2 regions of the Bradyrhizobium sp. SZCCHNRI3043 genome follow, and region 2 is predicted to be linked to the other one. Evidence: predicted binding sites of a transcription regulator. Region 2 holds the regulator's gene; the other holds the start of a gene.
The links. The regulator PhoB, encoded in region 2, activates phosphate uptake and scavenging genes when phosphate is short. The targets are predictions, from matches to a motif close to TGTCATNNANCTGTCAT.
Positions count from the first base shown of each region.

Region 1: a site for PhoB is predicted at 8,570-8,586, ahead of QX124_RS28020 (UDP-2,3-diacylglucosamine diphosphatase). Genes of this name have one in related genera too.

Region 1 covers NZ_JAUHID010000021.1:54,212-66,252, reverse strand. The annotation lists gene QX124_RS28050 (ABC transporter permease) at 1-789, opposite strand, end outside; gene dgcA (N-acetyl-D-Glu racemase DgcA) at 948-1,943, shown strand; gene QX124_RS28040 (MFS transporter) at 1,925-3,112, opposite strand; gene QX124_RS28035 (hypothetical protein) at 3,188-4,798, shown strand; gene QX124_RS28030 (caspase family protein) at 4,953-6,686, shown strand; gene QX124_RS28025 (threonine/serine dehydratase) at 6,697-7,686, opposite strand; gene QX124_RS28020 (UDP-2,3-diacylglucosamine diphosphatase) at 7,734-8,546, opposite strand; gene pyk (pyruvate kinase) at 8,738-10,156, opposite strand; gene QX124_RS28010 (tartrate dehydrogenase) at 10,312-11,385, opposite strand; gene QX124_RS28005 (D-galactonate transporter) at 11,407-12,041, opposite strand, start outside.
Region 2 covers NZ_JAUHID010000001.1:647,976-660,016, reverse strand. The annotation lists gene QX124_RS03095 (HupU protein) at 1-613, opposite strand, end outside; gene QX124_RS03090 (HoxN/HupN/NixA family nickel/cobalt transporter) at 629-1,750, opposite strand; gene QX124_RS03085 (trypsin-like serine protease) at 1,921-3,237, opposite strand; gene phoB (phosphate regulon transcriptional regulator PhoB) at 3,385-4,092, opposite strand; gene phoU (phosphate signaling complex protein PhoU) at 4,109-4,825, opposite strand; gene pstB (phosphate ABC transporter ATP-binding protein PstB) at 4,856-5,677, opposite strand; gene pstA (phosphate ABC transporter permease PstA) at 5,674-6,555, opposite strand; gene pstC (phosphate ABC transporter permease subunit PstC) at 6,559-7,557, opposite strand; gene pstS (phosphate ABC transporter substrate-binding protein PstS) at 7,654-8,664, opposite strand; gene QX124_RS03050 (LysR family transcriptional regulator) at 9,603-10,532, opposite strand; gene QX124_RS03045 (Dabb family protein) at 10,637-10,957, shown strand; gene QX124_RS03040 (NAD(P)-dependent oxidoreductase) at 11,041-11,940, shown strand; gene QX124_RS03035 (intradiol ring-cleavage dioxygenase) at 11,954-12,041, shown strand, end outside.

The DNA.
Region 1 (12,041 bases), on a different contig from region 2:
GCGCGGCAGGATCAGGACCTCGATCGGATCGAAGCCCATGGTGCGCAGCGCATCGATCTCCTCGCGCATCTTCATCGAGCCGAGCTCGGCCGTGTAGGCGCTGCCCGAGCGTCCGGCGATCATGATCGCCACAAGCAGCACGCCGATCTCGCGCAGCACCAGCACGCCGAGCATGTCGACCACGAAGATGTCGGCGCCGAACCTGCGGAAATGGAAGATGCCCTGCTGGGCGATGATGCAGCCGATCAGGAAGGTGATCAGCACGATGATCGGCACCGCGCGCCAGCACACCTGCTCGAGATGATGGATGGTCGAGGTCAGCCGGAAGCTGCGGGGATGAACGAGGACCCGGCCGCTGGCGACGATCACGGCGCCGAGCATGTCGATCAGCGCGGCGACCGTGCCGAAGATGCCGGCGACACTGAGGCCGATCTGGCCGAGCATGCCGGTGATGGTCACCATCGTCGCGTCGCCATTGGGCGCGGTGCTGACGCGGCGAACCTCATCGACCAGGCTGGCGTAGTTCGCAGAGAGCCCATCGATCCGGACCTCGACGGTTCCGGTCGTGAAGCTGCGGCGCAGCCGCTCGATCAGCCAGGCGCCGAACGTATCGAGCTTGGACACCTGGGAGACGTCGATCGAGACATCGACCTTCTTGCCGGCGAGCTTTTCGGCATCGGCGACGAGCCGTTCGAGCGACGGCGCAAAGGGCGCAGTCCAGGCGCCGGTCGCGCGCAGCGTCAGCGCGTTGCCATCGCCACTGCGCTGCAAATCAGGGCCGCCCTTCACGACGGCCATCCTCGGAGCCTCGGACGTCCGCTCCTTGACGAGAAAAATCCCACCGCGTCGCTACCACCTTGCCGGAGACCACTATCAACAGCCATAGTCGGTCAGATCGCGCAAGCCCCAAGCGCCTCATTCCGGTTCACAAATCGCCAGACTTTCAAATGACTTCCAACGGTTTTCCAATACTGGACGCCCGGATCGGCCACTGGCCGATCGCCGGCAGCTTCACGATCAGCCGCGGCGCCAAGACCGAAGCGGTCACGGTGATCGCGGAAGTGCGACACGGCACGATCGTCGGCCGCGGCGAATGCGTGCCCTATGCGCGCTATGGCGAGACCCCCGAGGCATCGTTGAGCGCGCTGCTCGCGATGCGCGATGCGATCGCCTCTGGTCTCGACCGCAACGCCCTGCAGACGGCGATGCCACCGGGGGCGGCGCGCAATGCGCTCGACTGCGCGCTGCTCGACCTTGAAGCCAAGCGGAGCGGCCGGCGCATCTGGGACCTGCTCGGACGCCGCGCGCCGGGGCCATGCGTGACCGCCTACACGATTTCGCTCGGGACCCCCGACGTGATGACCAAAGCTGCGGCCAAGGCCGCGCACCGCCCGCTGCTCAAGATCAAGCTCGGCGGCGACGGCGATCCGGCGCGGATTGCAGCCGTGCGCGAGGCAGCTCCGCAATCACAACTGATCGTCGATGCCAACGAGGCCTGGACCGAGGCGAATTTGGAGTCCAATCTCGCGGCCTGCGCCGCCGCCGGCGTCACGCTGGTCGAGCAGCCGCTTCCCGCAGGAAACGACGAAGCGCTCGCCAACATCGCGCGCCCGCTCGCGGTGTGCGCCGACGAGAGCGTGCACGACCGCAACTCGCTCGAAGCGCTGCGCGGACGCTACGACGCCGTCAACATCAAGCTCGACAAGACCGGAGGGCTCACCGAGGCGCTTGCCATGGCCGATGCCGCGCGCGCGCTCGGCCTCGACATCATGGTCGGCTGCATGGTGGCGACATCGCTCTCGATGGCACCGGCCATGCTGCTGACGCCGCTCGCCCGTTTCGTCGATCTGGACGGACCGCTGCTGCTCGCCGAGGATTGCGAGCACGGCCTGCACTACGAGGACAGCCTGGTCTATCCGCCCGATCAGGCGTTGTGGGGCTGAAGCGACAGGCTTCGGTGCGCGATCCACATCAGGACGCCACCCGCTCCGGCCATCGCGGCCATCACGTAGTAGACACCGGGTCCATAGGCCGCATAGACCGGCCCCGAGAGGGCCGATGCCGCCGAGCCGACCACACCGCTCGCAGCTGCATAATAGCCCTGCCCGCGCGCCGTCAGTTGCGCCGGCACATGGCGGACCAGCAGCCCCATGGTTCCGACCAGGGTCAGTCCGAAGGTGAAGCCGTGACTGATCTGGACCGCGGCGAGCCCGGCTGCATGCGGCTCCTGAGCCGTGAGGCTCCAGCGCAGCACGGCCGCCGCTGCACCGATCATGACCAGGTTGGCGGGCGCCAACGTGAAGCGTGGTGACAGGGCGAACACGACGATCTCGGCCAGCACGCCCATGGTCCAGAGCCAAGCGATGGTCAGCCCGCTGAAGCCCTGCGCCTTCCACGCGATGGCGGAGAACGTGTAGTAGGCCGCGTGGCTGGCCTGGATCAGCGCCGAAGCCGCGATGATGCAGAGGAAGCTCGGATGGCCCAGCAGACTGCGCCCGTCCCGGGCCAGGCCGGCGCCATGCGGCAGGGGCGGCAGCGCCTGCAGCAGCAGGCTGCTTGCCGCACCGCACAGCGCGACCAAGAGGATGATCCAGATCAGCTCGGACGACGGCGCGAGGTCGGCCACCCCGCCGCACAGCAGCGTTCCGGCGATGAATGCGGCCGATCCCCACAGCCGCAGGCGACCGTAGTTCAGGCCATAGCTCATCACGCCACGGAGCGCATAAGCGTCCGTCAGCGGGACAACGGGTGTCCATAGACAGCAGGTTGCCACGTAGACCAGGAATACCAGCCAAGGTTCGCGCTGGAAGGCGAGAACCACAAAGCCCGATGCCGTTGCGAAGGTGGTCAGCCGCATCGCGGCGCGCAGGGCCTGCCGGCGCTCGGCAACCGCGGTGATCAACGGCAGGACGGTGAAGCGGGTCACGGCGGGAACCGCGATGATCACACCGATCCACGAGGCGTCCAGCCCGATCGCCCGTAGCCACACGGGGAAAAACGGCAGATGCGTCCCCGACAGCATGAACACCGCGCCATAGAACAGCCCCAACCTGTCCGCGAATCGGCGCGACAATACCGGCGATGTGGTGGAGATTTGTCGGGACAGTGGCATCAATTCAATTGCGATTCGATCAATATCATGGTGATCGTTATGCCAACGCGCAGCAATGTGCGCGATAGGTTTGCCATGGTCGATGAAGTCTTCGCCCTCTCGCCGATATCCGCCCGCGCGGCTCAGCCGAACGAGGCCGATTACGAGGCGATCCGCGACGCCTTCATGGAGACGTCCCGAGGCCGCTGGTTCCTCGGCGAATACGCCAAACGCAACCGCAATGCCGACACCAGCATGGTGCTCGACGCCGTGGCCCGCATCGAGCATGCGCTGGCCTCGCAGCGTCAGCAGCAGCAGGAGTTCGAGCAGGCCGGCAGTAAGGCGCTGCCCGAGGCGCTGGCCGCGATCCGCGCCTCGGTCGAAGACGCTGCACTCGCCGCAGCCTCTGCGGTCGACAGCATGGCCCTTGAGCAGAACCTGGCGCCGGTGCGCAAGGGCATCCGAATCATCAAGGAAATTTCCTGGCGCTGGCGCGAGATCGGCGCCGATTCCCGGATCTGCGACCTGATCGATTCACAGGTCACATCGATCGAGGCCGCGTGCGACCAGCTTGCGAGTGCCGACCCCAAGGTCGCACTGCTTGCGGCCTTCGAGATCATCAAGACGCGGCTGAAGGAGCTCGACGCGGCGGAAGCAAGCGTTCCGCCCGCGGCTGACGAGATCAAGCCGGCGACCGAGTCCGCCGCCCCGCCAGTACCTGATGTCGCATCGGGTCCGGCTGCGGAGGCGACGGTCTCGGCTGAGCCGCAGGTGGCTTCGGGGCCGTTGCCCGTGCCGGAACAGACGGAGGCGGCCCAAGCCGGGCTCGAGATGACCATTCCGCTCGTTGCAGCGGTGGCCGCGATCGAATCGGTCGAGACATCCTCCGGCGCTGACACCGCGATCATGGCGGCCGCAGCGGTTGAAGCCAGGATGGTTGACACCGACGCTGCGGCGGTGGTGCAGCCCCCCGAAATTGCGACCGAGCCGTCGGTGGACGAAACCCTTCTCGAAATCGAGCAGCACGCCGCGGCGGCCCTGGATGACGCCGTCGCCGCAGAAGCCCACGACGAAGCCATCCTGGAATTGGTCGCGGCGGAGATGGGTGCTCCCGATCCGATCGACGACGAGGAGTTCAGCCGGGCCAGGACGCTTGGCTTCGACATTGAGGAGCCAACCTCGGTCGACGACGACATCGTCGCGAGCTTCAGCGAGCCGGCGCCGTCGGAGCCGGATCTCGCGCTGACCACGGCAGAAGTCCCGGTTGCCACGGCGGCGTCGGCTCCCGCTGCGCCTACGATGTCTGCCCCGCCAATGTATGCCCCGCCGATGCCGGCCCCGCCCGCGGCTGCCCCGCGCATGGCCTCGCCTCCAGCCCCGGCGCCAGTCCCCAGCGTGCCCGTATCGGCACCGCTTCCGGAGGCGATCACCATCGAGACCCTGGCCGCCGTGGCGGCTGCAGTCGCAGCTCAATCTCCCGCGGCGGCCCCGCAGGCCGACGTTGCGCCGAGCCAGCAGGTCCGCCCGACCGCCGCCGCGGCTCACAGCACCAGCGCATCCGCGATGCCCAGGCCTGCCTACGAGCCGTCGCTGGGATCGACGCTCCTGTCGAACGGCCTTCTGCAGCGGCCACAGGCGCCCGCCAATGACTTGCTGGCGCCGATCCGTCGCATGACCCAGCCTGAGAAGATCGCATTCTTCTCGTAGGGCGAGAGCGTCTCGGCCACCTCCTATCGAACCTCGATCACTGAGCACCGAAAGGTGACGCGTTGATAGGTGACGCGGATCACGTACGCTGCTGCGTGATCTGCGTAGCCTGATCCTCAAGCCATCCGCTTGGCGCATGCTCGAGGAGAACGCCGTGTCCGTTCCGAAATTTCGCGCTGTAACATCCGCCTGGAAATCCCTGCTCATGTCCGCGCTGCTGGGCCTGATGGCCTGGGTCGGCCCGGACTCGGCGTTCGCCGCCGGCAGTGAGATCGACAACCTTCACACGCCACCGCGCGCGCTGGCAGCTCCCTCACCTGCAAAGGAGAGCAACACCCCCGCAGCAATCCCTCAAGGAGCCGAGCCACGCGTCGCACTCGTGATCGGCAATGCGAGCTATCAGAACGCGCCGCCGCTGGAGAACCCGGACAACGACGCCCATGCTGTTGCCAAGCTGTTGAACTCGGCCGGCTTCGAGGTGATCACGGCGACCGACCTGACGCAGAACGAGATGCTCAAGGTCGTCCAGGATTTTTCGAGCCGGGTGGCAGCAAACGGCCCGAACACCGTGGCAATGGTCTACTACGCCGGCCACGGGGTTCAGCTCGCGGGCGAGAACTATCTGATCCCGATCGATGCCCGTATCTCAGCGCCCTCCGACCTGACGACGGGGACGATCCGTCTGGTGGACCTGATGGCAACGCTCGACGCCATCCCGAGCCGCATGCGGATCGTCGTGCTGGACGCCTGCCGCAACAATCCCTTCCCTGCCATCAACGATGCCGGACGCGGACTTGCCATCGTCGACGCACCGAACGGCTCCATCCTCGGATATTCGACCTCGCCTGGCGAGGAGGCGCTCGACGGGCGTGGCGAGCACAGCCCGTACGCGCAGGCGTTCCTGAACCTGGCGCGGCAGCCGAACCTGCCGATCGAGCAATTGTTCAAGCGCATTCGCCTGCAGGTGAACCAGAGCACCGATGGTCGACAGACGCCGTGGGAAAGCTCGTCGTTGACCAGTGATTTCACCTTCTTCGGCGAATCCCTGGTTGCCGCAGCGCGCGCGCCGGTGAACGCGCCCGTGGTGCAGATGGCCGCCGACCTGCCGAGCCGTTCCGTGCGGCAGGCCTATGACTACGTGCTGTCGGAGAACCGTCCGCAATATTATCGCGAGTTCATCGCGATGTACCCACGCGATCCGCTCGCCGACCGCATCCGCGCACTGCTCGCCGGCCTCGTGCAGGCCGCGGCGTGGCACCAGGCCGTGCTGGCGAATTCGCCGGCCGCCTATCAGAGCTTCCGTGAATCCTATGCCGACAGCCCATATGCGCCGGTCGCGCTGCGGCTGCAGGGACAGCCTCGGCCCATCCCCGTGCTGCAACCGAGCCGTCTCATCATGCCACCGCAACTGGCACCGATCGCGCGGCCGTTCAATCCCGCCGCCCAGATCCAGAGCCATCCAGGCCCGCAACCGAAGCTGCCGGCCACCATCGTGCCGCCGCACGGACCGATGCCGCCAACAGTGGTCACGAAAGGCAATGCCATCAACAACGCGGGTCCCAACAAGGTCGTCGATCCCAGGCCTATCGCTCAGACCAGGTTGCGCGACAGGATCATGCCGCCGGCAAATCCGCCTGTCGCCGCGAAGATCCAGCGCGATCCACTGAAGCGCAGTCCTGGGCGGCCATTCGACACCCGCGAGGTCCGGCATCCCTTCCCCGGCAATTCCGGACCGTTCAAGCCGAACATCAACACGTCGCGTCCGTCGATGGCGCGTGGCCAAGGAGGGATGCAGGGCGGCCCGACGCGGGGCACGCCGCACGTCGCGCAGTCCGGACTGCGGATCGGCGGTGGGGGATCTGCAAAAGGCGGCCTCAGCTTTCACTGAGGCTTGATCGTCAGGCGATCAGCCTGGCGTAGAGCTCAGCATCGACATTGCCGCCGGACAAAACGATCACCACCGTCTTGCCCGCCACATCCAGCCGGCCGGCCAGCAATGCCGCAAGCCCGACTGAACCACCGGGCTCGACGACGAGCTTCAGCTCCCGGAAGGCAAAGCCGACCGCGCGCCCCACCTCCTCATCCGAGGCCTCGACCGCAGCCGACAGAAGTTGGCTGTTGATCGCGAAGGTGATCTCGCCCGGAATCGCCGCCATCAGCGCGTCGCAGATGGTGCGCCCCTTCGCATCATGGGCCTCGCGGTGGCCGGCCCGCAGCGAGCGCGCATGGTCATCAAAGCCCTTGGGCTCAGCCACGACCATCTGGGTGCTCGGAAAATGCGCCTTCACCGCGGTCGAGACGCCGGCAAGCAGACCACCGCCCGAAGCCGGGACGATCACCAGATCCGGCGACAGGCCCAGCGCCGCGAGGTCTTCGCCGATCTCGCGGCCGACGGTGCCCTGCCCTGCGATGACGTGGGGATCGTCATAGGGCGGCACTACCGTAGAGCCGCGCTTTGCAGCGATGCCGCGCGCGATCGCTTCGCGGTCCTCGCGATCGCGATCATAGAGCACGACCTCGGCACCGAACGCCTTGGTGCGCTCGCGCTTGGCCGCCGGCGCATCCGAGGGCATCACGATCGTGGCGTCCATGCCCAGCAATGTGGCGGCATGGGCGACGCCCTGCGCATGATTGCCGGAGGAGAATGCGACGACGCCGTTGCCGCGCGCTGCTTGCGGGATCGACGCCAGTTTGTTGTAGGCGCCGCGGAACTTGAACGAGCCGGTCCGCTGCAGCACCTCCGGCTTCACGAAGACGTTCGCCTTGAACTGCTCGCTCAGCACGGGAGCCGGCAGCAGCGGAGTCCGCACGGCCACGGGCGCGAGGACGCGTGCCGCCGCATCGATGTCGGCGGCGGTCACGGGCAGGATCGGGGAATGAGCTGTCATGCCCCTATTTTACCGCGCCCGATTGCCGAGAGGCAAGGGAGCCGGTGTCAGGCGGCGCGAGCGGCCAGTTGGGGAACCGGCGCGCGTTGCCGTAGCGGATCGGTCCAGGTGAGGATCTCGAAGCGGCCGTCCTCGTGCTCGACCAGCGCCGTGCAGCTCTCGACCCAGTCGCCGCAATTCATGTAGCGAATGTCGTCCTGATCGCGGATGACAGCGCAATGGATGTGGCCGCAGATCACGCCGTCAGCGCCATGCCTTCGCGCCTCGGAGGCCAGCGCCGTCTCGAACGCGCCGATGTAGTTCACCGCGTTCTTGACCTTCTGCTTGGCCCATTGCGACAGCGACCAATAGGGAACGCCGAACATGCGACGGAAGAAGTTGACCAGACGGTTCATCTGGATCGCGAAGTCATAGGCCTTGTCGCCGAGATGGGCGAGCCAGCGCGCGTTCTGCACGACCAGATCAAAGATGTCGCCGTGGATCACCAGATAGCGTTTGCCGTCAGCGCCGGTGTGGACGATGTTCTCGACGACGTCGATGCCGCCGAAATGCGTGCCGTAATAACCGCGCAGGAACTCGTCGTGATTGCCGGGGACATAGACGATCTTGGCGCCCTTGCGCGCCTTGCGCAGCATCTTCTGCACCAGGTCGTTATGCGACTGCGGCCAATGCCAGCTCGATTTGAGCGCCCAGCCGTCGATGATGTCGCCGACCAGATAGATCGTATCTGCATCATGGTGGCGCAGGAAATCGACGAGGAGATTGGCCTGCGAGCCGCGGGCTCCGAGATGAACGTCCGAGATGAACAACGTCCGAAAGCGCCGAGCCGGGCTTTCTTCACCAGCAGTCTCAAGTCCCATGCGCGCCCACCTAACAGTCCCTGATGACACCGCGATGACGAAACGCCGCACCGGCAGAACCCATCCTGCCGGACCGCGACCGGCACCGCTCGTTCGACGACTCGCGACGTCCTTCGTCACTGCCCCGCGATACCAGCGGGGTGCGACAATCAGGCGACAGGCGGGCGGCGCGAACAGGGAAAATCAGCCTCCTATCTCGGCACGGTGACGACGCGCAGATTGTTGGTGGTGCCGGCCCGCGCGAACGGGATGCCGGCGACGACGACGAGCAGGTCGCCGGCTTCAGCGAACTCCTCCTGCACGGCGAAGAAGGTCGCGCGCTCGACCATCTCCTCGTAGCTCTGCACGTCCTGCGACAGCACGCTGTGCGCGCCCCACAGCAGGCACATGCGCCGCGAGGTGTCCTCGTTCGGCGTGATCGCCAGAATCGGCAGGCTCGGCCGCTTGCGCGCAACGCGCGAGGCCGAGGTTCCGCTCGACGTATAGGCCACGATCGCCCTGGCGTGGATCGCCGAGGCGAGATCGGCCGCCGCGGTTGCCACCGCATGCGGCGGCGTCTGCTCCTCGCCCGGCTGCGTCGCCTCGACGATCGAGCGATACATCTTGTGGCCTTCGGTGGCCTTGATGATGCTGTCCATCATCGCCACCGCCTCGCGCGGGTATTGGCCGCTGGCAGACTCCGCCGACAGCATCACCGCGTCGGCGCCGTCATAGATCGCAGTGGCGACGTCCGAGACCTCGGCGCGCGTCGGTGTCGGCGTCGCCACCATCGAATCCAGCATCTGCGTCGCGACGATCACCGGCTTCACGGCGAGCCGGCAGGCACGCACCAGCTCCTTCTGCTTGCCCGGCACGTCCTCGTTGGGAATCTCGACGCCGAGATCGCCGCGCGCGACCATGATCGCGTCCGACAACTGGATGATGTCGTCGATCCGCTCCAGCGCCGCCGGCTTCTCGATCTTGGACATGATGCCGGCGCGGCCGTTGATGAGGCCCCTCGCCTCAAGCACGTCCGACGGCTTCTGCACGAACGACAGCGCCACCCAGTCGACGCCGAGCTCGAGCCCGAAGGCGAGATCGGAGCGGTCCTTGGCCGTCAGCGGCGACAGCTCCAGAATGGTGCCCGGCAGATTAACGCCCTTGTGATTGGAAATCGCGCCGCTGACGATCACCTTGGCCTCGATCCAGTCGTCGCCGAGGCCGGTGACGCGGACGCGGACGCGGCCGTCATCGATCAGAAGATCGTGACCGGGCGAGACCGCCGCAAAGATTTCCGGATGCGGCAACGGAATCGATGTCTTGTCGCCCTCGGTGCCGTTGAGGACAAATCGAATCGTCTCGCCGACTTCGACCTGGATCTTCTTGTCGCGCAGAGTGCCGACGCGAATCTTAGGACCCTGCAGATCCATCAAGATGCCGATCGGCCGCTGCACTTCCTTCTCGAGCGCGCGGATCGCGGCATGGACCTTGGCGTGATCGGCCTGGGTGCCGTGGCTGAAGTTGAGACGAAAGGTGTCCACACCGGCGAGGAACAGCGCTTTCAGCATCTCCGGAGAATTGCTCGCGGGACCGACAGTCGCAACGATCTTGGCTCGACGGTGACGACGCATGATGTGTCCTTTCTCCTTAAGCCGTGTCTCGCGTCTCTATGACACGCATGTGATTGGCATGCGCGGACGCAGCGGAAGCGCTGATATACGCCCCGCAGCGTCCATTGCAAGCGCGACACGGAACACGCCAGAATTGTGCAAGAGAACGGCACGCCTCAGGCGTTGGAGCCGTGGATCGCGTCGATGACGGCGTCGGTCACCTGCTTGGTCGTCGCCGTGCCGCCAACATCGGGGGTCAGGATGCCGGCTGCACAGACTTTCTCGACCGCAGCCATCAGCCGCGCGGCCGCGTCCGTCTCGCCGAGATGCTCGAGCATTTGCGCGCCGGTCCAGAACGTCGCGACCGGGTTGGCGATGCCCTTTCCGGTGATATCGAACGCCGAACCATGGATCGGCTCGAACATCGACGGGAAGCGCCGCTCCGGATCGATGTTGCCGGTCGGCGCCACGCCGAGGCTGCCGGCCAGCGCGCCGGCGAGATCGGACAGAATGTCGGCATGCAGATTGGTCGCCACGATGGTGTCGAGGCTCTTCGGCTGCAAGGTCATGCGCACGGTCATCGCATCGACCAGCATCTTGTCCCAGGTTACGTCGGGGAATTCGCGCGCCACTTCGGCGGCGATCTCGTCCCACATCACCATGCCGTGCCGCTGCGCATTCGACTTGGTGACGACGGTGAGGAACTTGCGCGGCCGCGACTGCGCCAGCTTGAACGCGTAGCGCATGATGCGGGTGACGCCGACGCGGGTGAAGACGGCGACCTCGGTGCCCACCTCCTCCGGCAGGCCGCGGTGCGCGCGGCCGCCCATGCCGGCATATTCGCCCTCGGAATTCTCGCGCACGATCACCCAGTCGAGATCGCCGACGCCGACATTGCGCAAGGGCGAGGCCACACCGGGCAGGATCTTGGTCGGCCGCACATTGGCGTACTGATCGAAGCCCTGGCAGATCGGCAGTCGTAACCCCCACAGCGTGATGTGGTCGGGCACGTCGGGAGCGCCGACCGCGCCGAAATAGATCGCGTCGAACTTCTTCAGCTCGGCGAGGCCGTCGGCCGGCATCATCACGCCGTGCTTCTTGTAGTAGTCCGAGCCCCAGTCGAAGGTCTTGACGTTGAAGCTGATGTCGCCCGAGCGCTTGGCGAGCGCCTCGAGCACACGGACACCTTCGGAGATGACCTCGGGGCCGATGCCGTCGGCGGGAATCGCGGCGATGGAATGGGTGCGCATGAAAGGGCTCCGTGTGATGGGTCAGGATTGCGTGGCCGCAGCGGCCTTTGCACGTTGAGAACGTGACAGCAACAGGGTCAGCACCGCCGATACCACCAGCAGCCCGGCGACGAAATAGAGCCCGCCGTTGAAGCTGCCGGTCTGGTCCTTGATCCAGCCGATCATCGCTGGACCGACGAAGCCGCCGAGATTGCCGATCGAGTTGATGGTCGCGATGCCCGCCGCGGCGGCCGAGCCGGACAGGAACATGGTGGGCATGCTCCACAGCGGCGGCTTCGAGGAGGAGATGCCGACATTGACGAGCGTGAGCGCGGCGAGCACGGCGGCGACACTGGTCGACAGCCCGGCCAGCCAGAGCCCGACGGCGGCGACGACGCAGGCCAGCACGACGTGCCAGGTGCGCTCGGCGGTGCGGTCGGAATGGCGCGCCCACAGGATCATGACGACCACGGCCACGGTCGGTGGCACCGCGTTGAGGAAGCCGACGGCGAACGACGACAGGCCGAACTGCTTGATGATCTGCGGCGCCCAGACGCCGAGCGTGTAGAGGCCGGCCGAGGTGCCGAAATAGACCAGCGCGAGCGCGAGCACGCGGATGTCGGCCAACCCGCGCCAGATGCTGTGGCTGGCGGTGGCGGCCTTGCTCGCCAGCTCGG
Region 2 (12,041 bases):
GGTTGGCGATGAAGGTCGGACGGCCGACCGCGTCGAGACCGTCTGCCGTCAGATCGCCCGAGGTAAGCGCCAGCAGGCTCTCCATCATCCAGCCCGGATGCGGCGCACAGCCTGCGACGTTGATCACCGGCAGCCCGCGTTTCGAGCGGAAGGCCGCGCCAAGCGCGCCGCCGATATCGCTGCCCTCGAACTGCAGTCCGACCGCATCGGTCGGATTGATGCCAGCCGCGGGAATGCCGCCATAGGCGGCGCAGCTGCCGACGGCGACGACGTAGTCGGCCAGCGGCGCCAGATCGAGCAGCCAGTGATAGATCGAGCGGTTGGTGCCGGCGAGCATGTTGAAGCGGCCGCTCAGACCGGGGCCTCGCGCCACCGAGCCTTCGAGCACCAGCAGATCGAGCCGCTCGCGGCCGTCGCGGATCGCCTCTAACAGCTCCACGACCTCGTCCCCTGTCTGCTCGCTGACGGAGGGATGCCACACCAGATCGATGCCGGATTGGCGCAATTCGTCGAACCAGCCGGACGCGCCGCTTTCCAGGATCGACATGGTGCAGCCGCCGCAGCTCGCGCCCTGCAGCCACAGCATCCTGATCGTTCCCTCCGAGCCGACCATCATGAGGCCCCGCTCCTAGCCCGTCTTATGCGTTCCGCTTCGTATCGCCGGCGGGTTTAGCGCCCCCGCACGAACGCTGGCAAGCGCTTCGCCGGGCGTCGCCTCGGAACCGCGCTGACTGCGACCGAGCAGCATGGCGACCGCCCAGACCAGTCCGAACAGGCCGATCGCGACGATTCCGAGATTGGCGACATCGTCGCCCAGCGCGGTGGCGACGTCAGCCCATCCCCCCGTCAGGCCAAGCCGCGGCGCCAACAGCGTGAACGCCTCGAAGCTGCCGATCACCAGCGCGATCGCAACGGATGCGCCGGTGATCACGAGGTTATAGCGCAGCTTGCGTGCGGGATCGGTCAGCGCCCAGCGATAGGCGCCGACCATCAGCATGCTGTCGGCGGTGTCGACAGTGGCCATCGCAGCCGCGAACAGCGCCGGGAATACCAGCACATGGGCGAGGCTCGCGCCGCGCGCAGCCTCGGTCGCCGACAGGCTGAGAAGCCCGATCTCGCTCGCAGTGTCGAAGCCGAGACCGAACAGGAAGCCGAGCGGATACATGTGCCAGGCGCGTCCCACCAGGCGGAGCACGGGGCGCAGCAGGCGGATGAGGATGCCCCGTCCGCTGTTTCCGGCGGTTTCCATCTCGGACTGCGGCTGTGCGGCGCGGCGCCAGAGGTTCACGAACAGAATGAGGTTCGCCAACGCGATAAGCAGCAGGAAGCCGGACGATACCGACGTGCCGATGACGCCGCCGATCGCCCTGATCGCACTCTCTTCATCCAGGAGGTCGGCGCCGGCGATGAGGCTCACGACGATGGTGGCGATAACGACGACGCTGGAATGGCCGAGCGCAAAATAGAGGCCGGCGGCGCGCGGGGCGCTACCGTCCTGCACCAGCTTCCGCACGACGTTGTCGATGGCCGCGATGTGATCCGCATCGATCGCATGGCGCAGTCCGAGCAGCCAAGCCAGCATCGCGGTGCCGACGATGGCGGGCCGGTCGGCGTAGAGCGCGAACGCCCAGGCCCAGGCGAGCGCGTTGGCGGCGACCAGTCCGGCGACCAGCGCAACGGTCCGGCCGGGCTGCGACCGCCACCACAGCAGCCGCGCGGCCCGAGGATGATCAATTTGAACAATCGTCATACTCGGACTATAGCAAGAGCCAGGCCAGTTCGGTAAGGCCCCGCTGCAGGCGAAAGCTGCAGGAAAACCTGGGTGGCGCTTCCCGGACCGCCCTCTCGCTTGGCAACCCGCTATCCAGTCACGCACAGATCATGACCAGCGGCGGGACCTCGTCTCTCTCGCTCCTTCCCTCACCGCGCCGAGGCACTCTGCGCCGCGATCTCGCGGCGCACGACCGCCTCGAACTGGCTCGCGGGGGCGGCGAACATCAGCCGGGTCTCCTCGTGGAACGCCGAGAAGATGCCGACCACGGCAGGCTGCCCACCGACCTCGGCGAGGATCGGCGAGCCCGAATAGCCGAAATTGGCCAGACAATGCACCGTCAGCAGCATCCCGTCCTTGGTCATGCCGGCGCTGCAATTGCGCTGGCCGGTCGGCGAATAGCGCCGCTCCTGGCCATAGCCGATCTCGGAGATGGTGCCGGCCGTCGTCGCAGCCGCGAGCTCCTCGCGGGTCAGCGCCTTGACCGCCACCGGCTTCGACGGCAGCGCATCCTTCAGCACGATCAGCGCCCAATCGGCGGGCGAGCGGTCGAGCGACCATCTGTCGTGCCGGGTCGGGACGAAATCGGGCGCCACGATCAGCTTGTCGGCGACCGACGATGCCGCCGGCGTGCCACGGTTCATGCCGGCCAGGAAGCGGACATTGCCGGGGCTGACCTGCGCCACGCCGTTGAAGACGCAATGCGCGGCGGTGAGCACGACGCGCGGCGCCACCAGGGTGCCGGTGCACCAGCCGCCGCTCGAGTATTGCGCGACGGTGACGACGCCGATCGACGACGCCGGCCAGGAGGTGGGATCGACGACCTCGCCGATGTGGCGATCGAGCCCGAGCAGTTGCTCCGGACGCGGAGTGGCAATGCCCGCATCCGCCGATTCCGGTTTCGGCTGCCAGGACGCAATGGCGCTCTGGGCCTGGACGCGCTGCGGCTCGGTCAACCTGACCCGCTGCACGTCGCGGCCGGCCGATCGCACGCCACTACGGCCCGCCATCACCAGCCAGGCATAGCCCTGCACGACGTCCTGTTTCACACCGCGGCCGTCGAGCAGCATCAGGCCGAGCATGTATTGCGACTGGGCGAAGCCCTGCGCCGCCGCGCGGCTGAACCAGCGACTGGCTTCGCCGTAGTTCGAGGCAACACCCTCGCCATTGACGTAGGCGATGCCGAGATAATGTTGCGCGACGGCTAGCCCCTGATCGGCGGCCTTGCGGTACCAGGCCAGCGCCTCGCTCGGATTACGCGGCACGCCCCAGCCGAACGCCTGCATGAAGCCGACGTCGAACTGCGCCCGCGCATCGCCCTTGGCGGCCAGCGGCAGCAGCCGTCGCATCGCCGCCGCATGCTGCCCGTTGCCTGCCGCCGCGACCGCGTCTTCGAGCTCGGCGGCCGGGGCGCCCGCCGCGCCGCCGAGCAGCACGGCAAGAGATATGATGATGGTCTTGATCAAGGGCGTCCGCTGGGACCGAAACATCGTGACGGGCCACGAAGCAGACACGATCAAGACGGCGGCGGCGTGGCGGAAAGCGGACCGCGATCTCCTCAATCGGGCCCGCTCGCGCCTCACACCTGCTTCGTCCTCACGTCCGATCGCCCCTTACACCTGCTCGCTCTTGGCGAAGCGATCATCGAGCGCATAACCGGCGCCGCGCACGGTGCGGATCGGGTCCTGCTCGCGGCCGGGATTGAGCAGCTTGCGCAGGCGGCCGATATGGACGTCGACGGTGCGCTCGTCGATGTAGATGTCGCGGCCCCAGACGCTGTCGAGCAGCTGTTCGCGGCTGAACACGCGGCCGGGGTGCTCGAGGAAGAATTCGAGCAGGCGGTATTCGGTCGGGCCGAGATCGATCGGCCGCCCCGAGCGCGCCACGCGGCGTTTCTCGCGGTCGAGCTCGATGTCGCCATAGGACAGCACGGTCGCCAGCCGCTCCGGGCTCGCCCGCCGCAGCAGGCCTTTCACGCGCGCCAGGAGCTCCGGCACCGAGAACGGCTTGACGATGTAGTCGTCGGCGCCGGTGGCGAGTCCGCGCACGCGCTCGCTCTCCTCGCCGCGCGCCGTCAGCATGATGATCGGCAGTTGCCGGGTCTCGGAGCGCGCGCGCAGGCGGCGGCACAACTCGATGCCGGAGAGGCCCGGCAGCATCCAGTCGAGCACGACGAGATCCGGAACGCGCTCCTTCAGCCGCGTGTCGGCCTCGTCGCCGCGCGCCACGGTCTCGACCTCGTAGCCTTCGGCCTCGAGGTTGTAGCGCAGCAGCGTCGTCAGCGCCTCCTCGTCCTCCACCACCAGAATTCGGGCGCCCATGTCTGAACCGTCTCTCTTAGTTACCGGGAATCGTCGTCGCGAAGCTCGTCATGTCGCCCTTCGGGCGCTTGTCCATGATCTGCTGGCCTTCGATCATATAGAATACAGTCTCGGCGATGTTGGTCGCGTGATCGCCGATGCGCTCGATGTTCTTGGCGCAGAACATCAGGTGGATGCAGAACGAGATGTTGCGCGGATCCTCCATCATGTAGGTCAGGAGCTCGCGGAACAGCGAGGTGCAGATGGCGTCGACTTCCTCGTCGCCCTTCCACACCGTCATCGCCGCCGGCAGGTCATGCGCGGCATAGGCGTCCAGCACCGTCTTGACCTGCGACTGCACCAGATCGGTCATGTGCTCGAGGCCGCGGATCAGCTTCAGCGGATGGAAGTCGCTCTCCAGCGCCGCGACGCGCTTGCCGATGTTCTTGGCGAGGTCGCCGATGCGCTCCAGATCGGTCGCCACGCGCATCGCGCCGACGATCTCGCGCAGGTCGACCGCCATCGGCTGGCGACGGGCGATCGTGAGCACGGCGCGCTCCTCGATGATGCGCTGCAGCTTGTCGACCTCGGCGTCGGTGGCGACCACCTTCTGGCCGAGCGCGATGTCGCGCCGCACCAGCGCATCGACGGAATCGACGATCAGCCGCTCTGCGAGGCCGCCCATCTCCGATACCAGACGGGTGAGGTCCTGCAGATCGCTGTCGAACGCCTTGGCGGTATGTTCACTGGCCATGATGATCTCCTGAAGACAATGTCGTCGGCGTCAGCCGAACCGGCCGGTGATGTAATCCTGGGTCCGCCGATCACTCGGCGAGGTGAAGATCTTGCTGGTGTCGTCGAACTCGATCAGCTCGCCGAGATACATGAAGGCGGTCTTGTCGGAGACGCGCGCCGCCTGCTGCATGTTATGCGTCACGATGGCGATCGTATAGTTTTCGGCGAGCTCCTGGATCAGCTCCTCGACCTTGGCGGTCGAGATCGGATCGAGCGCCGAGCACGGCTCGTCGAACAAGATCACCTCCGGCCGGACCGCCACGGTGCGCGCGATGCACAGTCGCTGCTGCTGGCCGCCGGACAGCGACAGGCCCGAGGCGTTGAGCTTGTCCTTGACCTCGTTCCACAACGCGCCGCCGCGCAGCGCCTTCTCGACCCGGTCGTCCATCTCCGACTTCGATATCTTCTCATAGAGGCGGATGCCAAAGGCGATGTTCTCGTAGATCGTCATCGGGAACGGCGTCGGCTTCTGGAACACCATGCCGACCCGGGCGCGCAGCAGATTCAGATCGAGCTTGGGATCGAGGATGTTGGTGTTGTCGAGCATCAGCTGCCCGGTCGCGCGCTGGCCCGGATAGAGATCGTACATCCGGTTGAAGATGCGCAGCAGCGTGGACTTGCCGCAGCCGGACGGGCCGATGAACGCGGTGACGCGGTTGGTGCCCAGCGACAGGTTGATGTTCTTCAGCGCGTGATGGTCGCCGTAGTAGAAGTTGAGGTTGCGCGCAGTCACCTTGGCCGGCGCATCCGGAAGCGCCTTGCCGTGAAGAGCGTGATTGGGCTGACTGACGGAGACGGACAGTTCGGTCATTTGGTGTTCCTCTCGGCGCCGAGAATGCGTGCACCGATGTTCAGGGCGAGCACGGCCAGAGTGATGAGAAGGGCTCCGCTCCAGGCCAGTTGCTTCCAGTAGGCATAAGGGCTCTGGACGAAATTGTTGATGGTGACGGGCAGGTTCGCCATCGTCCTGGAAAGGTTGAGGCTCCAGAACTGGTTCGACAGCGCGGTGAACAGCAGAGGCGCGGTCTCGCCGGCGACGCGGGCGGTGGCAAGCAGCACGCCGGTGATGAGGCCCGAGCGCGCCGCCCGATAGGCGATGCGGCGGATCACCAGCGAGCGCGGCAGGCCGAGCGCAGACGCCGCCTCGCGCAGCGGGTTGGGCACGAGCAGCAGCATGTCCTCGGTGGTGCGCAGCACCACCGGGATCACGATGACCGCCAATGCAAGGGAACCCGCGAGTGCCGAGAAGCCGCCCATCGGCACCACGACCGCACCATAGATGAACAGGCCGATGATGATCGAGGGCGCCGACAGCAGGATGTCGTTGATGAAGCGGATCACCGAGGTCAGGCGGTCGTTGCGGCCGTATTCGGCGAGATAGGTGCCGGCGAACAGGCCGAGCGGCGCGCCGATGCCGACGCCGATGATCGTCATGATCAAGGAGCCGACGATGGCGTTGCGCAGGCCGCCTTCGCTGGAGCCGGGTGGCGGCGTGTCGGCGGCAAAAACCTGCAGGCTGAGGCCGGCGAGTCCGTTATAGAACAGCGTGAACAGGATCAGCGCCAGCCAGGTGACGCCGAACATCGCGGCGGCGACGCAGAGGCCGCGGATCACGATGTCCCTGCGGCGCCGGCGCGCATAGATCGGATTGACCGGCGCATCGAGTGTAAGCGTATCAGCGCTGGACATGGCTTATCTTCCCGCCTTGGCTTCGAGCCGCATGAGCATCAGCCGCGCGCTCGCCAGCACGAAGAAGGTGAGCACGAACAGCAGCAGACCGAGCAGGATCAGGCTCGACTGGTGCAGCCCGTCGCTCTCCTGGAATTCGGAGGCGATGGCGGCCGAGATCGTGGTGCCCGGCGCGAAGATCGAGGATGAGATCCGGAACGAGTTGCCGATGATGAAGGTCACCGCCATCGTTTCGCCGAGCGCACGGCCCAGCGCCAGCATGACGCCGCCGATGACGCCGACGCGGGTGTAGGGAATGACGACGCTGCGCACGACCTCCCAGGTGGTGCAGCCGACCCCGTAGGCGGCTTCCTTCAGCACCGGCGGGACGGTCTTGAACACGTCGACCGAGATCGAGGTGATGAACGGCAACACCATGATCGCCAGGATCAGCGAGGCGTTGAACAGGCTGAGATAGGACGGCGGACCGGCGAAGATGTCCTGCAGCACGGGGATGCCGGCGCAGAGATTGATCATGAACGGCTGGAACGTATAGGCCAGGAACGGCCCCAGCACGAAGAAGCCCCACATGCCGTAGATGATCGAAGGAATGCCGGCGAGCAGCTCGATCGCAAGTCCGATCGGACGGCGCAGCCATTGCGGGCACAGCTCGGTGAGGAAGATCGCAATGCCCAGACCGACCGGAATGGCGATCAGCATCGCGATGAAGGACGTGACCAAGGTGCCGTAGATAGGGCCGAGCGCGCCGAGCACCGGCGGATCGGCCGACGGCGCCCAGCGCCGCGTCCACAGGAATTCGAAGCCATATTCTCTCATGGCCGGCCATGCGCCAACGATGAGCGACAGGATGATGCCGCCCAGGATCAACAGGACGGAGATCGCGGACAGCCGCGTGATCCAATAGAAGGTCACGTCGCCGAGCTTGAAGGCGTTGAGCGCGCGTGCCCGGTCATAGGGTCCGGCAGCGGCCGCGATATCGCTGACTTCGGTCTGAACCGCCATCTCTGCCAATTCTGCCCCCTGTTCCTTGGACACGCCGCAACCCCGGTAGCGTCCCTCCCCCGGAGGCCGGGAGAGGGGATTTTCGATACGTCCAGCTCAGCTCTTGATGTCGGCCGACCAGGTCTTCTCGATCAGCTTCACGACGCTGTCGGGCATCGGGATGTAGTCGAGCTCCTCAGCCATCTTGCCGCCCTTCTCGAACGACCACTTGAAGAACTTGATGGCTTCGCCGGACGCCGCCTTGTCGGCCGGCTCCTTGTGCATCAGGATGAAGGTCGCCGCCGTCATCGGCCAGGACTTGTCGCCGGGCTGGTTGGCGAGGATCACGTAGTAGCCGGGGGCCTTGGCCCAGTCGGCATTCGCGGCCGCGGCCTGGAAGGCCTCGACGGTCGGCTGCACGGTCTTGCCGGCTTTGTTCATCATGCCGGTGTAGGTGAGCTTGTTCTGCTTGGCATAGGCGTACTCGACATAGCCGATCGAGTTCTTGGTCTGGCCGATGTTGCCGGACACACCCTCGTTGCCCTTGGCGCCGACACCGACCGGCCACTCGACGGCGGTGTTGAAGCCGATCTTGCTCTTCCAGTCGGCGCTCACCTCGGAGAGGTAGTAGGTGAAGTTGAAGGTCGTGCCCGAGCCGTCGGAGCGGCGGACCACGGCGATCGCATCGGACGGCAGCTTGACGCTGGGGTTGAGCTTCTTGATCGCGGCGTCATCCCACTTGGTGATCTTGCCGAGATAGATGTTGGCGAGCGTCTCGCCGTCCAGCACCATCTCGCCCGGCTTCACGCCCTCGAGGTTGACGACCGGCACGATGCCGCCCATCACCATCGGCCACTGCACCAGGCCGTCCTTCTCGAGCTGCTCGGCCTTGAGCGGCGCGTCGGTGGCGCCAAAGGTCACGGTCTTGGCCTGGATCTGCTTGATGCCGCCGCCAGAACCGATCGACTGGTAGTTCAGACCGTTGCCGGTCTCCTTCTTGTAGGCGTCCGCCCACTTGGAATAGATCGGGAACGGGAACGTCGCGCCCGCACCGGTAATGTCGGCAGCGAAGGCCGACGTCGATGCGGCGACCAAGCCGGCAGCGACGATAGCTTTGACGAAATTCATAGCTGGTCTCCATGCTTGGGAAGCGAAGCGCCATCTGCGCCCGATTGCGCTTCCCCGGCCGCTTTACGGGGCCTCAGTGTGGCTTTTATAAAGGTTCGATGACAGTCGGATGACAGTCACAAGCCGTTGATAAGTATTGATCTTTCGATCCAACTCCGAATTTCTACGGGCCAACCGACATATTGCGGCGGGCTGCGGCACCTCGCGTCCGTGCGAGCGTCGCTCCCCCCCCCCCCGGGACAGACCATCACCGCCGTCATCGCCCGCGCGGGCGGGCGGGCGAACCAGCATACCACCGGCGGCCATGATCCGCCGAGACGCCGCGGCGTACTGGATGCCCGTCTGCGCCCTGGGGTTATGGGTCCCGGATCGGCGCGCTGTGCGCGCTTGTCCGGGACGACACCGGGGATTGGGTTGGCGACATGAGCAGCCATGGAGATGAGCGCGTGCGTTCCCGCGGCCTACGAGGCCCGAGGTGTGGGTTCGTCGTGTCCCTCCTGATCATGAGAGGGCGCGAGGAAGGCCGGACCTCGGCTGAGGCCCGTGGCCCGCCTGCTCAAAAGAATGCAGGCGGCAGGTACCACAGGTACAGCCGGACAGACCCGGCCTTCCCCGCGCGACGGTGTTAACGGTGTCCTTCGTGCTCTCCCTGGGGATCGGCTTTCTTGCCCCCATCGCCCGCGCGTGCCGTCAAGCAACGCTCACGGACTTGACCTCAGCGTCGAGAGGCCAGGACCACACGACTTCGCCGTCCGTGCCGTCTGCGCTCGTCTGGCACAGCCGTCACGTCCATCGCAGCCCACCTCCACGTTCGTGACGACGCGTACGTCCCTCTGCTCGAGGCGGGATGCACGCAGGAGACCATGATTTCCGAAAAATAGCAAGGTAATTATTTTTATCAGAACATGATCCGCCCTCCCCCGCACGCGGGCATCGGCTCAATCCGGCTTGGGCGGCTCGATCCAGATCCCCGGGTCGGAATGGGTCCGGATGTGATCGACGAGGAAATCGGCGAACACCCTGATCTTGGCCGGCAGCCTGACGCGGTTCTGGTAGGCGATGTTCATCGTCAAGAGCGGCAGCTCCCAGTCGAGCAGGACCGGCACCAGCCGGCCGGCCAGAATGTCGCTCTGCACGATGTAGAGCGGCTGGATCAGGATGCCGAGCCCGGCAAGCGCGGCGCCCTTGATCACCTGGCCGTCATTGCTGTCGAGCGTCGGCGCGATCCGAATGCTCTGGGCTGTCGTGCCGTTGCGCAGGGACAGGGAATACGGATCATTGGCAAGATTGTAGATCAGCATGTCGTGGCGCACCAGATCGCCGGGAACGACGGGACAGCTACGGCTCGCGAGATAGGACGGCGCGGCCGCCAGCACGCGCCGCATCTGCCCGATGCGGCGAACGACGATGCCCGAGTCCGGCTCATGCTCGCGGGTGCGGATCGCCACGTCGATGCCCGCCTCGATGAAATCCGGGTAGCGGTTGGCGGCGATGATCTGCAGGCTCAGCTTTGGATACATCGCGCGAAACGCCGGCAGCATCGGCGCGAGATAGATCGTCGCGAACGACAGCGAGCTGGTGACGCGCAGCATGCCCTGCGGCGACAGTGCGCGGTCGCTGACGGCGTCCTCGGCCTCGGCCAGCTCGTTGAGCAGCGGGCCGCAGCGCTGCAGCAGCTCCTGCCCGGCTTCGGTCAGCCAGAGCCGGCGCGTGTTGCGCTCGATCAGGCGCACCGCGAGCCGCTCCTCCAGCGCGCTGAGATGCCGGCTCGCCGCGGCGTTGGACATCCGCAAGGACTCGGCGGCCTTGGACAGGCTGCCCAGCTCGGCCGTCTTGGAAAACACCTCGAGTTGGAGCAGACGGTCCATTGTTACGCTGATCGGAAAACAGAGTTACAATTTTTGTCCTTTATTTCCATTTCCTGCAAGGCAAAATCGTCAGACAAGACCAAGCACAGGTGAGGGACGCACGAATGACGGGGCCGATCAGGCACATCGTGATGTGGCGGCTGCGCGCCGAGACGGCTGCCGAGCGCGCCGCGGCCCGGCTCAAGGTCAAGACCCTGTTCGAGAGTTTGAAAGGCCGGATCGACGGCCTGACCCACATCGAGGTCGGTCTCGATGTCAGCGACGTCGACTATGCCTGCGACGTCGTCCTGTTCTCCGAATTCGCCAGCAGCGCCGCATTGAAGGCCTATGCGTCGCATCCGGAGCACCTGCGCGTCCGCGACGAGCTCGGCGACCTCAGGATCGGCCGCTTCCAGGTCGACTATCCCGTGGCGACCGGCACGTGACCGGCCCCTCACGTCGACGAACCTGCGAGGCAGCATCGCGTCGCCACAGGCACAGCAAATGAAGCAATCGGCGGACCTCACCCATGTCACTTCCTGACAAGCGCCTCGCCTTCATCGGCATCGGCAAGATCGGCCTGCCGATCGCGGCGCGGCTCGCCAAGGCCGGCCATGACGTCACGGCGTTCGATCCCAACGCCGCCCGGCTCGACGAGGCACGTGCGCTCGGCATGGCCGCCGCGTCGTCCGCTGCCGAGGCGGTGCGCGACCATGCCGTCGTCATCTCGTCACTGCCCGACGATACCGCACTGCGCGCGGCGATGCTGGACAGCGGCGGACTGATCGCGGCCATGGCGCCGGGCGCGATCCTGATCGAGACCAGCACCGTGGGTGTCGACGCGTCGAGCGCGGTCGCGGCCGCCGCGAGCGCTCGCGACGTCGCCTATCTGCGCACGCCGATCTCCGGCAATGCCAGCATCGCCGACACCGGCGAGCTGACGTGCTTCGTGTCCGGTCCAAGAGAGGCGTTCACCCTGATCACGCCGGTGCTGGCCGGCTTCACGCGCGCGCAGACCTATCTGGGCGCGGCCGAAGAGGCCCGCTACGCCAAGCTCGCCGTCAACCTGATGATCGCTGCGACGGCGGCGATGATGGCCGAAAGCCTCGCCCTCGCACGCAAGGGCGGCATCGCCTGGCCCGACATTCTGAAGGTGCTGCATGACAGCGCAGTCGCCTCGCCGATGGTGAAGTACAAGACCGCGCCGCTGCTGGCGCGCGACTTTGCCGCGACGTTCTCCTGCGCGCAGATGGCCAAGGATCTCGATCTCATTCTCGGCGCCGGCCATGCCGTCGGCGTGCCGCTGCAGCTCGCGGCGCAGGTCCGTGAGACCTATGGCGCGCTGATCGCGTCAGGCGATGCCGACACCGACTTCCTCGCCACCGTCCGGCATGTCGAGCGGCTGTCCGGGCTCGGCGAGCCTCTCTGAAAGGAGCCGCGTCTTGCGCAACTTCAACGAGACCACGATCACAGATGCCGTGCTCGAACGCCTGGCGGGCGCGCGTGATGCGCGGATCAAACAGGTCAGCG